DNA from 2 places in the Colwellia sp. MB02u-9 genome. Region 1 is predicted to be linked to the other one. Evidence: predicted binding sites of a transcription regulator. Region 1 holds the regulator's gene; the other holds the start of a gene.

The links. Region 1 encodes NrdR, which represses ribonucleotide reductase genes. Its sites were predicted from a motif close to AAACACNANATNTNGTGTTT; they were not measured.
Region 2: nrdA (class 1a ribonucleoside-diphosphate reductase subunit alpha) is a predicted target of NrdR. The motif match lies at 1,127-1,146, and genes of this name have one in related genera.

What each region holds. Positions count from the first base shown of each region.
Region 1 covers NZ_JACGVF010000096.1:20,195-23,626, forward strand. Annotated here, with positions in the region: gene glyA (serine hydroxymethyltransferase) at 1-1,205, shown strand, start outside; gene nrdR (transcriptional regulator NrdR) at 1,405-1,860, shown strand; gene ribD (bifunctional diaminohydroxyphosphoribosylaminopyrimidine deaminase/5-amino-6-(5-phosphoribosylamino)uracil reductase RibD) at 1,914-3,041, shown strand; gene H4J65_RS12510 (riboflavin synthase) at 3,149-3,432, shown strand, end outside.
Region 2 covers NZ_JACGVF010000094.1:206,654-210,085, forward strand. Annotated here, with positions in the region: gene H4J65_RS09615 (HAD family hydrolase) at 1-592, shown strand, start outside; gene nrdA (class 1a ribonucleoside-diphosphate reductase subunit alpha) at 1,271-3,432, shown strand, end outside.

The sequences.
Region 1 (3,432 bases):
CAATGAGTAACGAAGTTGTTCGTCAAGAAGAACACATTGAACTCATCGCTTCGGAAAACTACTGTAGTCCACGTGTACTCGAAGCTCAAGGTTCACAACTGACGAATAAATACGCCGAAGGTTACCCAGGTAAGCGTTATTACGGTGGTTGTGAGTATGTTGATATTGCCGAGCAACTGGCTATTGATCGCGCAAAAGAATTATTTGGCGCAACTTATGCTAACGTGCAGCCACATGCCGGTTCACAAGCAAACGCTGCTGTTTTCCAAGCCTTAGTTTCTCCAGGTGGCAAAGTATTAGGCATGAGTTTAGCGCATGGCGGTCACTTAACGCATGGTTCACACGTAAACTTTTCGGGTAAGTCATATGAAGCTTTTCAATACGGTTTGCACCCTGAAACCGGTGATATTGATTATGTTGAATTAGAACGTTTAGCATTAGAGCATAAACCAGAGATGATCATTGGTGGTTTCTCAGCCTTTTCTGGTGTGGTTGATTGGGCTCGTATGCGTGAAATCGCCGATAAAGTCGGTGCTTACTTTTTCGTTGATATGGCTCACGTTGCCGGTTTAGTTGCTGCGGGTTTATACCCTAACCCAGTGCCACATGCCCATGTTGTAACGACAACAACTCACAAAACATTAGCAGGCCCACGTGGCGGCTTAATTGTTTCGGGTTGTGATGACGAAGCAGTTTATAAAAAATTGAACAGCGCGGTATTTCCTGGTGGTCAAGGTGGACCATTAATGCATGTTATTGCCGCAAAAGCCGTAGCATTTAAAGAAGCATTAGCGCCAGAGTTTAAAGTCTATCAGCAAAACGTGCTAGATAATGCTAAAGCTATGGTGGCGGTATTACAAGAACGTGGTTATAAAGTTGTCTCTAATGGCACAGATAACCATTTATTATTGCTTGATTTAATTGATAAAGATATTACGGGTAAAGATGCTGATGCCGCATTAGGTCGTGCTCATATCACAGTGAATAAAAACTCTGTACCTAATGATCCACGTTCACCTTTTGTGACTTCTGGCCTACGTTTAGGTACACCAGCTATTACTCGTCGTGGTTTTGGCGTTGAAGAAACCAAAACAACTACAGGTTGGATTTGTGATATTTTAGATGATATCAACAACGAAGCCGTGATCGCTAAAGTTCAAGCCGGCGTTAGTGAGCTTTGTGCTCGCTTCCCGGTTTATAAGTAATTATATTTAGCTTTTAACTAATCGTGTTATTTCCTGATTACACTTAAAATGGCCACCTTAGTGGCCATTTTTTTTAACTATTTTTTATTGGGCTAGTACTCGTTTGCCATTAATCGCAAACTATTTGGCTTAATGCAGTGTTTTCAATTAACATACCAAGATTAAATTGCTCATGACTTGCTAACTACGGAACTCATCCATGTATTGCCCCTTTTGTTCAGCCAACGAGACTAAAGTTATCGATTCACGTTTAGTGTCAGATGGTCACCAAGTCCGTCGTCGTCGTGAATGTTTAGCGTGCCATGAAAGATATACCACCTTCGAAAGTGCTGAGTTAGTGATGCCACGCATTATTAAGCGTGATGGTTCTCGCGAACCTTTTAACGAAGATAAAATGCGTAACGGTTTATTACGTGCATTAGAAAAAAGGCCGGTCAGCACCGAACAAATAGAGTTGTCGATTAATAAACTCAAATCACAACTTAGAGCAACAGGCGAGCGCGAAGTGTCAAGTGAAATGCTGGGTACCATTATTATGGAACAGCTAAAAGTTTTAGATAAAGTTGCTTATATTCGCTTTGCTTCAGTGTATCGCTCGTTTGAAGATATTAAAGAGTTTGGTGAAGAAATCGCTCGTTTAGGCGATGAAAAATAATGAATGAATTCGACGGGTAGAAGCTCCATCACAGTTTAATTTTGAGTCCAGTAATGAGCCATTTTTCGTTAAAAGATCATCAATTTATGCAGCGCGCCATTAGCTTGGCAAAGCGTGGCCATTTTACCACCTCGCCTAATCCTCGTGTGGGTTGTGTCATTGTGTTGAAGGGCGAAGTGGTTGGTGAAGGTTTTCATCAAAAAGCAGGGCAAGGGCATGCTGAAGTTTATGCACTAAAACAGGCTGGAAGCAAAGCCAAAGGTGCCACTGCTTATGTCACGCTAGAGCCTTGTAGTCATTTTGGTTTAACACCGCCTTGTGCACAAGCGCTGATTAAAGCACAAGTGAGCCATGTTATTGCCGCTATGGTGGACCCGGATCCAAGAGTTTCGGGTCGTGGCCTTGAGTTGTTAACTGAGGCAGGAATAACCACAGAGTTTGGCTTGCTTGAACAAGATGCTCGGGCATTAAACCCTGGTTTTATTCACTTAATGACCACCAAATCACCTTATGTTCGTTGTAAATTAGCGGCAAGCTTGGACGGAAAAACGGCTATGGCCAGTGGTGAAAGCCAGTGGATAACCTCAAATGAAGCCCGCACTGATGTCCAGCGACTCAGAGCACAAAGTTGTGGCATTATTTGTGGCGCCGACTCTGTTATTTTTGACAATGCTAAAATGAATGTCCGTTGGCATGCATTAGGTGAGCTAAAGCAGCGTTATGCACAAGCAGATATTAGGCAGCCAGTTCGTATTATTATTGATGGTAAAAACCGCTTAACACCTGATCTTGCTGTCTTTAAAACCAGCAGTAAAATAATATTAATTCGACCAACTATTGAAAATAGACATACTTGGCCACATTTTGTAGAACAAGTGATTATTTCTAAAGCGGTCGATAGTGAATATATCGATCTCAGTTTATTGTTAGCTTACTTGGCTCAACAAGGCTTGAATGACATTTTAATTGAGTCGGGCGCTAAGCTAGCAGGCGCTTTTATTAGCGCAAACTTAGTTGATGAACTGGTACTTTACCAAGCACCAAAACTTATCGGTAGTGAGGGTAAAAGCTTACTTAATATGCCAGCAATATTGCAGCTATCAGCGGCTAAAAACCTCGATATAAATGATATTCGCATGGTGGGTAAAGATATTAGGATAACGGCAAAGTTTAGTCGTTAACGTGAAGGCTTTGATTGGCCAAACTAGGCTCTGGCCAAACTAGGCTCTGGCCAAATAGGGTCAGTGGTAATAATAAATAATAAGCTATACAGGCGACGAGACATAATATGTTTACAGGCATTATAGAAGCCGTAGGGCATTTAAAAGCAATTAATAGCTCAGGCGATGGCGCACGCGTCACCATTAATACGGCAAAATTAGACTTATCAGATGTTAAATTAGGCGACTCAATTGCAACCAATGGTATTTGTTTAACCGTTGTTGCCTTAGATAGCACCAGCTTTAGCGCTGATGTATCTAGCGAAACCTTAACACGTACTGGTTTCGCACATTATAAAATGGGTGCTAGCGTTAATCTTGAAAAAGCTATGTTACCTACCACACGATTCGG
Region 2 (3,432 bases), on a different contig from region 1:
AGGCGCGGCATTAAATCATGTTTTAAGCCATTACAATAAGCCCACTGTCGCCGCAAAAGATTATCGCCCTATTGCTTCAGACGGGGCTTTAGGATTACTAAACCTAGGTTTTGGCTCAGCCATTAAACAATATGACTATGAAGTTTTACGTCAACAATTTCTCCATTACTATCAAGAAAATATTGCTGAGCATACCTGCCTGTATCCAGGCGTTGCTCAATTACTGAAAAACTTAGAAACCAACAATATACCTTGGGGTATTATCACCAATAAACCTGAGGGCTTAACAAAACTGCTTTTACCTTATTACCCTGAGTTGGCAAACTGTGCTGTTATGGTCGGGGGTGACACCTTAACTAAACGAAAGCCTGATCCTGAGCCAATATTACACGCTTGTCAGCAAATTAATGTTGATAATAAGCAGTGTTTTTATGTTGGCGATGCTCTACGTGATATCCAAGCCGGTAATAGCGCTGAAATGACTACGTTCGTGGCTAAATGGGGATATATTCTTAGCAACGAAAATTGTCAAACTTGGCAAGCAGATCATATCATCGCTACACCATTAGACCTACTCAGCTTTATTAACTGATACTGAGTTATTAACCGATACTGAATGATAAGCTGCACTACTTTGTTAGTTTCAGAGCAGCTTTACTTTGCTGATGACATTAAGCGATTAACTCGTTTTACTGACAGTAAATCTAGCCTAATACCAAATAAGTATAAATATTAAAAACAGCACGCTTTCGTGGCTAATCCCTCCTCCTTATTCACTAGCGTTTTAATTAATAGCATCAAAATATCATCTATTAGCGTTGATAAAACAATCATTCGTCAATTAATGCGCCCAAGAATCAACCAAAAATATAAGTCATTGAATATTAAAGTTTATATTTTTAATATTCTCTTTAGTCATATAAACTCTAAAAAATAACTTAAAATAATTTAGGGCTAAAAAAAAATTAAAATAACCGTTGCGTTTTAGAAAAATCAAAATTGAAAAGAGCTACTAAGTTAGTTGTTACTAACAGAACTTTCACTGTCAAAAAAGCAACCAATATTCGACAACTTTTATTCTTGCAATATCACACAAACCGCACTATCTTGTGATTAGTTTCTTAAAAACCCCAAGATATAGTGCATTTTTCATTCAAAGGTATTTTGAATGAAATACAATTTACCTTGTGTAAATATCATCTTGAGGCAATTAACATTATATCCATCTATTTTGGGTATTTATAACAACAAACAGATTTACAGGTACTGCATGACTAACAAACTTTTTGTCACAAAACGCAATGGTTCAAAAGAACTCATAGACTTAGAAAAAATCCATAAAGTAATTGCTTGGGCTGCTGAAGACCTAGACAATGTCTCGGTCTCTCAAGTTGAACTGAAGTCTCATATTCAGTTCTATGATGGTATTAAAACGTCTGACATTCATGAAACTATTATTAAAGCAGCGGCTGATTTGATCTCAGAAGAAACACCTGATTATCAATATTTATCAGCGCGCTTAGCTATATTCCATTTGCGCAAAAAAGCATACGGTCAGTTTGAGCCACCTCAGCTTTACCCACATGTCGTACAACTAGTAGAGGCAGGTAAATACGATCAGCATTTATTAATTGATTACACTGCTGACGAATTTGAACAGTTAGAAAGCTTTATGGACCACGGCCGTGATTTAAATTTCAGTTACGCAGCAGTAAAGCAGTTAGAAGGTAAATACCTAGTACAGAATCGTGTCACCGGTGAAATTTATGAAAGTGCACAATTTCTTTATATTTTAGTCGCAGCTTGTTTGTTCGCTAAATACCCGAAAGAAACGCGCTTAGATTATGTTAAAGGTTTTTATGATGCTATCTCTACCTTTAAAATTTCGTTGCCAACACCTATTATGGCCGGTGTACGTACACCAACTCGTCAATTCTCATCATGTGTATTGATTGAGTGTGGCGATAGTTTAGATTCAATCAATGCTACCTCAAGCTCCATTGTTAAGTATGTTTCTCAACGTGCTGGTATTGGTATCAATGCTGGTCGTATTCGCGCATTAGGCAGCACGATTCGCAATGGCGAAGCATTTCATACCGGTTGTATTCCATTTTATAAGCACTTTCAAACCGCTGTGAAAAGTTGTTCACAAGGTGGTGTTCGTGGTGGTGCAGCGACCCTGTTCTATCCACTTTGGCATTTAGAAGTTGAAAGTTTACTCGTACTTAAAAATAACCGTGGTGTTGAAGAAAACCGCGTTCGTCATTTAGATTACGGCGTACAATTTAATAAATTGATGTACCAACGTTTGATCAAAGGTCAATCTATTACTTTGTTTAGCCCAAGTGATGTACCGGGTTTATACGATGCATTCTTTGAGGATCAAGAAAAGTTTGAAGCGCTTTATGTTCAATACGAAGCTGATGATTCAATTCGTAAAAAATGTATTAAAGCGATAGAACTGTTCACTTTATTTGCTCAAGAACGCGCCAGTACAGGTCGTATTTATTTACAAAACGTTGATCACTGTAATACACATTCTCCATTTGACCCCACTGTGGCACCGATTCGTCAAAGTAATTTATGTCTAGAGATTGCCTTACCAACCAAGCCAATGGAAGATGTTAATGATCCCAATGGTGAAATTGCCCTATGTACATTATCAGCGTTTAACTTAGGTGCTATTAAAAGCCTTGACGAATTTGATGGTCTAGCTGACTTAGCCGTACGTGCTTTAGATAGCTTATTAGATTATCAAGATTACCCAGTTCCAGCAGCACATACCGCCACTATGGGGCGTCGTACATTAGGTATAGGTGTGATTAACTACGCTTATTACTTAGCAAAAAATGGGGTTTACTACTCAAACGGTAGTGCCAATAACTTAACTCATCGTACTTTTGAAGCGATTCAATACTACTTGCTCAAAGCGTCAAATCAGTTAGCTATTGAACGAGGTGCTTGCCCTAAATTTAATGAAACGCGTTTATCTCAAGGTATATTACCTATCGATACTTACAAAAAAGAAATCGATAATGTTACCGCTGAACCCTTACATTTAGACTGGGAGTCGTTGCGCGCTAGTATTAAAAAACATGGCGTTAGAAACTCAACCGTATCAGCATTAATGCCGTCAGAAACCTCATCACAAATCTCTAATGCAACTAATGGCATTGAACCGCCTCGTGGTTTAATCAGTATTAAGGCCAGTAAAGATGGTGTTTTAAAGCAAGTTGTACCTGAATATGAAAAATTAAAAGATAATTATGAACTTCTTTGGAACATTCCAAGTAATGAAGGGTATCTACAATTAGTTGGCATTATGCAAAAGTTTATCGATCAAACTATTTCAGCCAATACCAACTACGACCCTTCTCGTTTTGAAGGTGGCAAAGTGCCAATTAAACAAGTATTAAAAGATATTTTAACCGC